DNA from 3 places in the Methylophaga sp. UBA5088 genome. Region 1 is predicted to be linked to each of the others. Evidence: riboswitches for the same ligand, from Rfam matches in the RefSeq annotation. Region 1 holds a riboswitch; each other region holds the start of a gene.
What was found. Region 1 has a riboswitch for cyclic di-GMP ahead of B4K20_RS03900 (hypothetical protein). Riboswitches for the same ligand answer to the same signal wherever they lie in the genome.
Positions count from the first base shown of each region.

Region 2: another riboswitch for cyclic di-GMP. It lies ahead of B4K20_RS08540 (hypothetical protein); the one in region 1 lies ahead of B4K20_RS03900 (hypothetical protein).
Region 3: another riboswitch for cyclic di-GMP. It lies ahead of B4K20_RS15950 (hypothetical protein); the one in region 1 lies ahead of B4K20_RS03900 (hypothetical protein).

Region 1 is NZ_DIAC01000030.1:1,755-5,975, reverse strand. Features, by position in the region: gene B4K20_RS03915 (hypothetical protein) at 1-362, opposite strand, end outside; gene B4K20_RS03910 (polysaccharide biosynthesis/export family protein) at 384-935, opposite strand; gene B4K20_RS03905 (hypothetical protein) at 1,061-1,579, opposite strand; cyclic di-GMP riboswitch class I at 1,612-1,691, opposite strand; gene B4K20_RS03900 (hypothetical protein) at 1,894-2,343, opposite strand; cyclic di-GMP riboswitch class I at 2,379-2,458, opposite strand; gene B4K20_RS03895 (undecaprenyl-phosphate glucose phosphotransferase) at 2,693-4,102, opposite strand; gene B4K20_RS03890 (DHH family phosphoesterase) at 4,163-4,221, opposite strand, start outside.
Region 2 is NZ_DIAC01000067.1:1,685-5,905, forward strand. Features, by position in the region: partial or broken gene B4K20_RS08525 (metal ABC transporter permease) at 1-114, shown strand, start outside; gene B4K20_RS08530 (metal ABC transporter solute-binding protein, Zn/Mn family) at 136-1,026, shown strand; gene B4K20_RS08535 (thioredoxin family protein) at 1,155-1,493, opposite strand; gene B4K20_RS08540 (hypothetical protein) at 1,672-2,211, opposite strand; cyclic di-GMP riboswitch class I at 2,229-2,315, opposite strand; gene B4K20_RS08545 (hypothetical protein) at 2,525-2,701, opposite strand; gene B4K20_RS08550 (hypothetical protein) at 2,707-3,312, opposite strand; gene B4K20_RS08555 (DUF6228 family protein) at 3,416-3,712, opposite strand; gene B4K20_RS08560 (hypothetical protein) at 3,826-4,041, opposite strand; gene B4K20_RS08565 (hypothetical protein) at 4,211-4,221, opposite strand, start outside.
Region 3 is NZ_DIAC01000129.1:26,262-30,482, forward strand. Features, by position in the region: gene B4K20_RS15945 (formate--tetrahydrofolate ligase) at 1-1,562, shown strand, start outside; gene B4K20_RS15950 (hypothetical protein) at 1,652-2,362, opposite strand; cyclic di-GMP riboswitch class I at 2,382-2,461, opposite strand; gene djlA (co-chaperone DjlA) at 2,515-3,348, opposite strand; gene ubiB (ubiquinone biosynthesis regulatory protein kinase UbiB) at 3,354-4,221, opposite strand, start outside.

The DNA of each region.
Region 1 (4,221 bases):
TCTTCCGCGATAGATCTTGACTCTCTTTCAGAATAATCTAGGTTTATTCCATAAGAGCTTCTTTCAGTCGAGCGAGATGTAGAAAAACCAATGAAAGGGTTTTCAGTATCAAGATCATTCAAGTCTTGGTAACGACTGATTCTATATCCCATCCGTAATCGAGACTCTGAATTCTCTAGATTTCTTGATAGTGATAATGTCGGGTTAATTTTTAGACTGAAGTCACCTTTTTTGTCTTCCCTTAATAGTTCATTATCATCGTATTTAAACTGTGGGTCAGCTTCAAAATCAATTCCCCACTCTGCAGCATTTACAGAGCTGGCGAACAAAATAGCAACTGTCAGTGATAGCTTTGTTTTCATCAACTTCACAGTTATGTTGAACTAAGGAATTATCATGACATCACCACTCTCAAGTGTGATGTTTGTTTTGAGTTGTTTGCCTTTTTTAATTTCAGCGTATTTGACTGGGAGCACTTTTTGGCTCTCTCCATCTCTCCTGAGCACAATAATGTTATTCTCTTCGGCATAGGGTGATAATCCACCGGCTAAACTCAATGCCTGCATAGCATCTAGTGGTTGATTCATAACAAACGACCCTGGATTAAGTACTTTCCCCAAAATATGTACTCTATTACCTTCAACACTTGTCACGGATACTGTAACAACTGGGTCAGCTAAATATTCACCAAGCTTTTTAGTTAATTCTGCCTCTACATTGGCAACTGTTTTATCTTTAGCCACTATTTCGCCTGCAAGTGGGAAAGTCACCACTCCATCAGGAAGAACAACTGCTTGCTTTTGCAGAGCTTCTTCGTTCCATACTGAGATATCTAAAATATCTCCAGAGTTTAGTAGATAACGTTCTTCTTCAGCTAATACTGCTGTAGAAAAAGATAATAATAAAGAAAACATTAAGATCAAGCGTTTAGACATTGAAGAAAATCCTTATCTATAATTGACATTCAAAATTGATATTAACACTCTATTTTTCAAAAAAAAAGGGAGCATTCGCTCCCTCCAAAAATATCTTAGTTAACCTACTGTTAACTTAAGTATTATTATGCAGCCACTGCGTTCTTTCTTCTAAGCCCTAAAAAGCCTAATAAAGCAGGAGCAAACAAGAATAATGCTGCTGGCACAGGTACTTCTGACACAGAAACATCATACTTGAATACATCACGGCTAGCGTTAAGAATATCTACAGCATAATTTACACCAGCTTCTAAAAACATAACAAACGAGTAATCACCAGTTATGTCAATAAGTGTTGTATAGACTGGGTAATCAGCTTCAGCTGTAAATCCGAGTTGAGCATTGGTAAAATTCGACTCTGGATTAAATGACCATTCAATTTTTACGTAAGTGTCTTCAGAACTACTTAGATTGAAAAATGACTTCCACGTATCACTAGGACCTGTCCCTTCAGTCACAAAACCACCACCTAAGACAGTTTGTCCACTGGAGATACTGACATCTTGTGTCGCATTCGATGCGCCCGCCACGTCAAAAGATAAAGTCGCTGCATTAACACCAACAGAGAACATTAGAGCTACTAAAAATAGCATCGCTTTTTTCATAATAAACTTCCTTATGCATAAGTTAAAACAAGCAATGCAGCCCAGCCATCTTCAGCGTCAAAGATCTGTGGCTTTCCGACCCCGCCTCACGACGAGTTTGGCTTTAATTAATTATCAAATTTGAGTTTGATAATTACCTATCTGACTTTTTCAGATGGTTCCATGTTAAGGGTCTAGTTCAGAGTCTGTCTATTGTACCTTGGTACAATGTTTACATATATTTACGTAGTCGACCTAGACTTCGTCACTAACAATAACATCAGCCAATAAAAAGGGAGCTTAAGCTCCCTTTTTATTTTCTGTTTTGCTTTTACTTATGCGGCAACAGCAGCTTTTCTACGAAGACCCAAAAAGCCCAATAGAGCTGGAGCAAACAAGAATAACGCTGCTGGAACAGGTACAGCTGAAACACCAAATGACATATTACCCAAAGCAGGTTGAATATCAAATGTTACAGCGTAAAAACCTTCTGCAAGGTTTAACATTGTCGTGAAATCAGGCGCAACGGCGAAAACCATAGTTCCGATTGTAAGTGTACCAGCTACAAACTTGCTAGATGGAGAAAAGTCAAAATCAATAGCAGACAATCCGCCATCGATAACTTCAAGTGTGAAAGACGTTGTAGTATCACCAAATGATGTACTTACTGCACTTGAACCATTATCGAAAATGGTAGCACTGTCTGAAGTTGTTAAGTTGTATGTCGCCGCGTTGGCAGCAACAGAAAACATCATAGCTACGATAAATAGCATCGCTTTTTTCATAATAAACTTCCTTATGCATAGGTTGAAAAAACAAGCAATGCAACCCAGCCATCTTTATATTTAAAGATCTGTGGCTTTCCGACCCCGCCTCACAGCGAGTTTGGCTTTAATTACACAACATCTAACCTGCTGACATTGTGTAAGACCATTTGTATATGATCTTGCTACAAAGCCATCACCGTTGATGTCTATTGTTCTGATTTCTACTGAAAATAATCACGATAACGAGTGTTATCTAGCACCCAAGATTGATGCATCTATTTCAGTAGTATTTCTATGATACCGTGTCTCAGGACAGGCAACAAGTTTATTTTCCTAAGTAAAATTACTAATAAGCTGAGTCGAGATTTCAATAGGCATTTTTACCTACAAACCCCTTAAATATCGTTAAGAAAATAATTTCTATATCCAGAAGTAATGACCAGTTCTGTATATATTTTAGATCGTAATGCACACGACCTTGCATTTTGTCCAAGGTATCAGTTTCCCCCCTAAAGCCATTTATCTGGGCTAAGCCCGTAATACCTGGTTTGACTTTATGTCTCAACATATACCCTTGAATCTGAGCACGGTATTGTTCGTTATGCGCTACAGCATGGGGTCGTGGTCCTACAATCGACATACTTCCGCCCAATGAATTAAAGAATTGGGGTAACTCATCCAGTGATGTTCTTCTCAAAAAGCCACCAAATGGTGTGATACGGCTATCATTTTTTTGTGCTTGTGTGACGGTGTCTCCATCCTCTGTTACCGTCATCGTACGGAATTTCCATACCTTAATTTTTTCACCGTCCATGCCGTAGCGTGTTTGCTTGAAAAACACGGGGCCCTTCGATGTCAATTTAACCCCTGCGGCAATCACCATCATAGGAAGAGCGATCATCGTCAGGATAAGACTACTTAGGATAATATCTTCCAGCCGTTTAAGGATACTATCGATACCAGCAAAAGGGGTTTCATAGACTGAAATGGCGGTGATTCCCTGGTAATCGACCCATCGAGAATTAAGCAAGTTAAATGTGAATAAGTCAGGAACAAGATATACAGAAGCCGTACTATCGGCTAATAGCTCAGTAATGTGTCTGATTCTATGCTCAGCAGACATAGCCAAGGTGATGTAAACAGTATCAACCTTCCCTGCCTTACAATCTTCAATGAGTTGATTGAAATCACCTGCTTTCTTATTTGTTACGACCAGATTAGGTTCTGTTTCTACCCGTTTTTGTGAACGGTCATCATAGTATCCAACCAGCCTAAATCCAGACCAATCCATTTCGTTAAATGCGCTTTCTAACCGTTTACCTAACATTGTCTCACCGACAATAGCCACATTTCTGGTATTGACACCACGAGCTCTAAGAATAGCCAATGATGTTCTTACAATGGCATGCCAGGAAATTAACTCTATAGGTGTCAGTAAAAACCACAAAAAGACAAAGCTATCAAGATAGGTGCCTGAATGAATAAAGAAGATATCAATCATGACCAGAATAAAAACACTGGTAAACCATGAAAACATGACGGCAGAGACTTCTTCCCTTAACGCCGTACCCCGCCACGAACGATAGGCATCTTGCGACTCAGCAAAAAAATTAAATAATACAATAGCGAACAAAAGACTCCATATGTAAAGTACATCCCAAGTCGCTTGGAAAATGTCGAATAAAGCTAAAAACGTTAGCAGGATAATACCGCTATCAATCAGTCTTGATATGGCATTAATTTTTGCGTCGTATTGTCTGATCCTGCCCTGAGCCATCTGTGCTAATTTATCCTATCGTTTTTTAGTCTTTTGATTATAAGTATAAATGACTTTGTATTAGTTGATATTGCTACTGTAATAGTCCTCAACAGTAGAAATTAGTCTTGCAAGCTCGG
Region 2 (4,221 bases), on a different contig from region 1:
GGTTCGGCGTCCGGACCAACTATTATTTTGACCAGCAGTTTTATCTATCTTGTCACTCTGTGCGTTGCCCCACAAGGGGTGTTAAAGCAGTGGTTCTATCGCTACAAACTCTAGTATCAAAACAAAAGGTTCACTATGTATAAACCGTTATTCACCTATCTGATTCTTATCGGCCTAACTTTTGTCATCAAATCCGCTTCCGCTAACACTATCAATGCTGTCACCAGCTTTGGCATTTTGGCTGATGTCGTCAAAAACGTAGGTGGCAAGCATGTAAAAGTGACCAGTATTGTGCCACCTAATGGTGACCCACACAGCTACGAGCCCTCCCCAGGTGATGTAAAGTTAATCAAATCCGCAGACGTCATCTTTTTAAGTGGCATGGGTTTAGAGAACTGGTTTCAACGTTTAGCGAAAGCCGCCGGCACCAGCACAGCTCCGATTGCTGTTTCAAAAGGTATTGAGACCTATTCTGTAACAGCCGGCTATGGCCAGTTCAGAACGGATCCACACGTATGGAATGATGTCGATAATGTTCAGGTTTGGGTTAATAATATTGAAGCGGCCTTGATTGAAGTCAGACCAGATCTGACAAATGAAATACAACAGGCTGCTCAAGCGTACAGGGAAAAACTGACGGCACTGGATGCCAATATCCACGCAAAGCTGACAAGCCTGCCCACTGACAAACGTGACATTTTAACCAGCCATGACGCATTTAGTTATTACACAAAAGCCTATGGCGTCAGGTTTTTGTCTCCCCAGGGCGTATCCACAGAAACCGAAGCCTCAGCTGCTACCATCGCTAAACTCATCGATCAGATTAAACAGCTTGGCGTAACACGTTATTTTCTTGAAAACTCTAATAACACCCGTTTGATCAAGCAGATTGCTAACGCCACCGGGGCAAAACCAGGCGGCAGACTCTATCCCGAGTCGTTATCTGAAGAAAATGGCCCGGCTGCAACCTATATAAAACTAATGCAATACAACACACAACAAATCGTCACGGCCCTTTCCGAATAACGCCGAGATACCCAGGCTATTTATCTTCAGATAGTCTGGGTAGTGGCTCCTTAAACCGTTACACATGGTTTATATGCATAACTATTCTCAGAGAAAATCAGTCGGGACAAGGGCAAAACTGGCTCCGCTTAGTTGAGTTTCGACATCAATTCACGAACCTCTTCAGCACGTAATGGCCGCACCAGACGATCCACTTCTTGACCATTGTCTAGCAGTATCAATGTCGGCCAGAGTTTGACCCTAAACCCACGGCCCAGTCGCTTGCCCTTGCCATCATAGATTTTGATATGACGCAGCTCCGTATGTTCATTGATCACTTCGTTGATCGCTGCACGTGCTGCCTGACAATGACCACACCAGGGCGCACCAAACTCAAGTAATACCTTACCCGGCAATTCGCTGGTTTGATCAAAGGTCAATGTTTCCTGTAGATATCCTGAGTCGGCATCAGCTTGATCGATGTTCATATAATTAACTCTATGGGTAAATGACAATCTCTTTACTCAAACGCCGAAAGACTCTTCTCTCAGCCACAAAAAAAAAGGTTCATTTGCCATATCATCTTGCCATAAGTTTCTTTCAGGCAATAAAAAAGCCGTAATGAACTTAATCATTACGGCTTTAATCGGTTTAACAGTCTGGGTATTAAGCGACTGTTTTTTGAGCTCTACGACGTAAGCCCATGAAACCTAATAATGCAGGCGCAAACAAGAATGCTGCAGCAGGAATAGGCACTGCAGATACATTTAATGACATACCACCGATGTTGTCACCGTAGTTACTATCATTGATGAAGAACTGAACTGTGGCATCAGATAACAGTGTAAATGTTGCACCAAGTGCGTTCAGCAGCGCTAAATCTGCTGTCTCATATCTACCAGTATCGCTAGTGATGATATGAGTAGTGCCAGACGGTGTAGTGAATGAGTAGTTGTTGACCCAGCCTTTTGAACAACCAGTGCCATCAGCACTACAACCTTGCACTTTACCCCAAGCATTCCACGCTGTGTATGTGTCATCTTTAAATGGGCTTATTGAATAAGTACCTGCTTTCAGGTTGAGTTCAACAGCATTCGAAGAAGTGTTTGTTTTTGCATCAAGATGGACAGTTGCTGCGTTAGCAGTCAACGGCGCCATAATTAACAACCCGAGTGCGATTAATAAGTTTTTGCTAAATAACTTCATTACATAAGCCTTTGTTATTCTGCAACCCAGCCATCTTTATTCACTACTTATAAAGACCTGAAGCTTTCCGTGCTTGGCTCACACCAAGGTTGGCTTTATTAAGAAATTAATTTACTACAGCTACAGGGTAAATCGCTTTTATAGCTCAATCAATTGTACATTGGTACTAGAAGGCCTATATAAAAGTGGGTTTTGGCGATTTCTAGCATTAAGACTTCCCCACTCACATCAATCTGAACAGGCAAAGCTGGTTAGGAATACAACTATGTATCAAGTAGATAAATCAAACTCAGCGCGAAAATAACGTAACAAGCTAAAGTGAAAAATGACCAAACCAGAGAGCGAGTAGCCCTGACTTTTCCCCACCATAAGCTAGGTTCTCAATAAAGATCGCTTCTTGCATGCACTTGGCAATAAAGTGCATCGCCACCACAGCAAACAGAAACTGAATCAACGCTGGCACCCAACTCAAAACAGTCGCGCTTATCACTATTACTATTCATTATTCTCACGTGGATGTAGCTCAGACTCTATCCACTGCGCGACTTCTTGTTTGTCTTTTCGTTTTACCATCTGCCTAGTATTGATGTCTTTTGGATAAACGCAAGTGCCTGTATTGTGCTTCAACACAAATGCGCGTTTCGCCCCAACAGGGTGTTTACTTGGCGCATGAATTACTGCGGATCTTAACTCGAGACATTCAACGTCTTCCAGTGAAGCGTTTAAACCTATTTCATTTTGAGTCTTTTCAATAATGTCTCGAAATGTTCCTAAAATCAGATAACTACCATTTAGCAACGGCCCTTGACGCAAGGTTTGCTGCACATTTTGCTCCGTAACATTAATGCGCTCAAACTCGGTCACAGCAAGCTTATGCTCCTCCCCGGACGTCATTTTTATCACGGCTTGTACACACACCACATGAACAGGCCGCTCCCCCATATTCACCAACATACACAGCGCATCGGGGTTCTCATTTTGAGCATGGTGAAAAAGAAGATAGGGCCGATTATTACGGCGATATTGACTAAGAATTAACTGTAAATAGACAAGCCAGATAATGGCCATAACAGCAGAGCTGACGGGGCCAACATACTCCATAGGTTCTCCTCCTCCGTGGGAAATTAATGTTTAGAGGGGTACTGACTAAGAACTCAGTGATGAGTTTCATTTAGTAAATTGATGAAGTGTGTGAGTGAGAAATCTATAGAAAGAAATCAAGTTTGCTGACACCTTGAACATGCATAGCCGTTGCCGTGAGCATGAACTCTCCGTCCAAAGCTCCCCATATCTTCTCCCCTTTCCAGCCTCGCCAGTTGTCTGCCATATCCCGAAACAGAAGACTTGGCGGGCCGACAAAATAGGTTGTTGTATTGACTTCACCTATAAATGGAGCGCCAGTAACAGAGGCAACAAAGTTTGAGCCCTCCTCGTTGCCACCAACGATCCTCAAGGAGAGGGTTGTGGCGTCATCACATGACTTGATTTCTATCGTTTCCATAGACCATTAACGCCAACAGCACGCGCGGCTGCGAAATGGAGGCGAAGCCGCAATGTAGTAGACGTCGCCGTGACTGTGATTGTTAGGCTCAATTACCGGTTTTGCGCCGATGATTAATCGACAAAACCGAAATAGTGGCCAACACCCAGAACGGTTTCCACAAATTTCTTGGCTGTAGCACGATCCATAATCACAGATTTGCCATCGACATTCAGATAAATACTATCCTCGTCATAGAATGAAGAGCGGCCAAACTCAATATCCATTTTTTCTTTCCCGCCCTGACATTTTACCGTTTCTTCAAAAACATGGTTGTCGCTATAACTCAAACCCTTCTTGTAAAGTGACGACTTTTGATCGTCAGATATGAACGTTGGGCTTCTGGCCTAACGCCAGCATCAGCCGGCGCGCTATTCGCGCGCGCGGCTGAATGCCATCGTTAGGCGATTGATCGTGTGTTGATTCTTTGCCTGGAAAAATAATTTCAACCAGACCCCTTTAATTCTTTA
Region 3 (4,221 bases), on a different contig from region 1:
AAGCGAAAGTATCATTAGATGTCATGGATGAGTTGGCAAAACGGCCGGATGGTAAGTTAATCCTAGTAACTGCTATTAGTCCGACTCCTGCTGGTGAGGGAAAAACGACAACCACGATCGGCCTGAGTGATGCGCTAAACCGAATTGGTAAGAAATCCATTGTCTGTGTACGCGAACCTTCTATGGGGCCATGCTTTGGTTTGAAAGGCGGGGCTGCGGGTGGCGGTTATGCTCAGGTTGTACCCATGGAGGATATCAATCTTCACTTCACTGGCGATCTGCATGCAATAGCTTCTGCCCACAATTTATTATCAGCGATGATTGATAATCATATCCATCATGGAAATGCATTACAGTTGGATGCAAGACGTATTGTCTGGCAGCGAGTTATGGATATGAATGACCGTGCATTGCGGGATATCGTGGTGGGTATGGGTGGTCCTGCCAATGGTTATTTGCGTGAAGAGCGCTTTGATATTGTTGTTGCTTCGGAAGTTATGGCTATCTTTTGCCTAGCTAATTCTTTGCCTGAGCTGAAGCAACGCTTGGGAGATATCCTGATCGGCTATTCCGTTGATGGGACACCAAGATATGCTCGAGAAATCATGGCCCACGGTGCTATGGCTGCATTACTAAAAGAAGCGATAAAACCCAATCTTGTGCAGACCTTAGAAAATAATCCAGCCTTTGTTCATGGTGGTCCATTTGCGAACATAGCGCATGGCTGTAATTCAGTTATCTCAACCAAAATGGCACTTAAGCTGAGTGATTATGTGGTCACTGAGGCGGGCTTTGGAGCGGATTTAGGTGCTGAGAAATTTATTGATATTAAGTGTCGCAAAGCTGGGATTAAGCCAGATATGGCTGTTGTTGTCGCCACAGTAAAAGCCTTGAAATATCACGGTGGTCTGGAACTGAAAGAGCTTGGCGAAGAAAACCTCGATGCGTTAAAGGTGGGACTGGCTAATTTAAAACGGCATTTAAGCAACTTACAAAATGAGTTTGGTCTACGCTGTGTTGTTGCCATCAATCACTTTGTTAATGATAGCGATGCAGAAATAGAACTAATTACAACGGCTGTAAAAGAAATGGGAGCTGAAGCCATTCTTGCTCGTCATTGGGCACAAGGTGGGGCCGGTGCCGAAACACTGGCGGAACGTGTTGTCGAAATACTGGATAGCCCTGCTGAGCCTTGTCGTCTGTTATATCCTGATAGTTTACCGCTATGGGACAAAATTAATCAGGTTGCTAAACGTCTATATGGCAGTGGTGAAGTCGTTGCTGATAAAAAAGTGATGGATAAGATCGCTATGTTGAACGAGCAGCACGGGGATATTCCAGTTTGTATGGCAAAAACACCGTATTCTTTTAGCAGTGACCCGAGCTTACGTGGCACGGCTGAGAATCATACGCTGACAATTCGTGATGTTCGTCTGTCAAACGGTGCTGGTTTTCTGGTTGTACTTTGTGGGGATGTGATGACTATGCCTGGATTACCTAAGCACCCAGCTGCTGAACGTATTGATATTGATGATAATGGCTCAATAGTCGGGCTGTTTTGATATAAAAAAGCTCAAATATTAAGGGTGTTAAGCAAAAAAGCCGTAGAAGTTTATCACTACGGCTTTTTTCTTTTATGTGCTTAAATTTTTTAAGCCTGAGTATTCACCTTGCGGCGCAAACCAAGAAAACCTAACAACGCTGGAGCAAACATCCATAAGGCAGCAGGTACAGGCACTGCTGATGGCGTTTGGATATAACTAGCAAAGCCAGTTTCTTCAAAGTTAATTTCATGTGAAAGTGATGCATAAATGAATAATGCATTATCAAGCAGAATATCAGCAGAAGGTAATGTTGATATAGGGCCAGTGAAAAAGTCTTTATCAAACATCATCAGGCCAGACAGAGAAAAACTTTCTGTGAATTCAGACACCGGAAAAAGAGTGCTAGTTGTAAATAGAATCGCATCACCTGTGATATCAGGATTAAGACCTTTATTCACCATCGATGTAACGATATCTGTATTGAATGCATCAAGGTTTGCAATAGTATTATCTAATATACTGAGAGCAAACTGGCTGCCATCAAACAAAGTGGGGGCAGCTGTACCTGAGAGAACGTAATTTGATGATACGTATGTACTCACTGTGCCTGTGCTTGGAAGAGCATATGATGAGTAAAGGGTCGCTGATGCTAGGTCTGTATCGTAAGACCATGTAGCTGGTGCAGACTGGCCGAGCAATGAACTTAGGTCGCCATTAGCTGTTTGCCATGAACCATTAGTTGATAAGCTTGTTGCAGCTATAGCAGCGTTAGTTAAACCAGTAAATAAAGCCAGTGCGATAAAAACTATTTTTTTCATGTGTTCTTTCCTTAGATATTATTGCAGTACAGCCACCTTAGTATCATAAGGTCTGTAACTTTCCGTCCTTGGTTCACACCGAGTTTGGCTTTGGTTAAAGTGTTTCCAGAAAAAATAGTACCAAACAGATAATAATAAATAAAACGAAATTGTTAATTTTGTTCTCGATGTTTTTTTATTAAATCGTATGCTAACTGAATTTCTTTCGCTTGCTCTGTGGCAACGGCAATCATATCTTCTGGAACGCCTTGTCCCATGAGTTTATCCGGATGATATTGGCTCATCAGTTTTCGATAAGCACGTTTAATTTCTTGATTAGAACTCTTTTCAGTCACCCCAAGCGCTTTATAAGCATCGGCCAATTCATCAGAATAAGAGCGCTGCGGACCGGAAGAGTATTGCTGCTGATGACCTCTTGCGAAACTTGCCTGGCTCATCACCATATCCAGAATACGGTTAAACTCGGCCCGGTTATATCCTAACTGAGCAGAGACTTGTTCCAGAATATCTTTTTCTTGTGGATCAAGCTTACCATCGGCTAAGGCCATGACTATCAGGTAAACCAGTAAGACTTGTTTTAGATTAAACGTATTACCACAATGTTGTTTGAAATGATTCATTGTGTCTGTAATATCAAAGTCGGGTTCTGCGCCTCGCTTAAATTGGCGGATGGCTTCTTGTCGATGCTCACCCGACATCCCCATTTTTTTGATAAAGGCTTCCACGTGATCGATTTCAATCTGGCTGATTCGACCATCTGCCTTCGCTAGTTTCCCCATCAAAACAAACACAGTTTCAAGAAAAACTGTTTGACGGGTTTGACTTGTAAATGGATTAGCACCGCCCAGACCATACGCTCGTATACGGTCAGCAAAACCACCAAACAGTAAGCCAATCAGTGCGCCAAAAATTCCTAAAATGAGTAATCCTACACTCATCGTACTGAGTAATATAAAGCCTAGAATAAGGCCAATCCACTTAAACATAACAATTAACTTTTGTTTGAAATACTAAAATAAATAAGACCGAGCCCCCATAGCCCAAATACCCAGCTCAGTACTGGTAACCCTGCAAACATAGTTGTCGAGTAACCATCGAGACCGGTGATAACGGCAGCGCCTACCAAAAATGCAGCGCCAGAGGTAGCAGCAGCACTACGATAACTGGCTTTTTTGATTTCTTTACGCAGCTGTTGAATATCATGTGATGCTAAATTAACGTTCAGCTGACCATCTTGGGCTCTCTTAGTCAGGTCATATAATAGACGCGGCATCTCGGGTAAGGTTTCAGCCCAATGAGGAGCTTCTTGCTTTAGTGTTCTTAACGCTGCTTGCCAGCCCATTTTTTCCTTCATCCATGATTCTAAAATGGGTTTGGCTGTTTTCCATAGATCCAGATCTGGATAGAGGTCACGGCCCAAGCCTTCAATATTCAGTAAGGTTTTTTGTAGCAGCACCAACTGTGGTTGTACTTCCATATTAAAACGACGCGCTGTTTGGAAAAGTCTCAGCAGCAGTTGTCCGAAAGAAATTTCTTTTAAAGGACGAGCGAATATGGGTTCACAAACACTTCTTATGGCTGCTTCAAACTCATCAAGTCGAGTCTCAGCCGGCACCCAGCCTGATTGCACATGTAACTCGGCAACCCGGCGATAGTCATGATTGAAAAAGGCAAGGAAATTTTCAGCTAAATAACGCTGATCATCTGGAGATAATGTCCCCATGATGCCAAAATCAACAGCAACATAACGTGGATTTGCCGGATCATGACTATCCACCATGATATTACCGGGATGCATGTCCGCATGGAAAAAACTATGCTTGAATACTTGGGTGAAAAAGATTTCGACCCCCATTTCT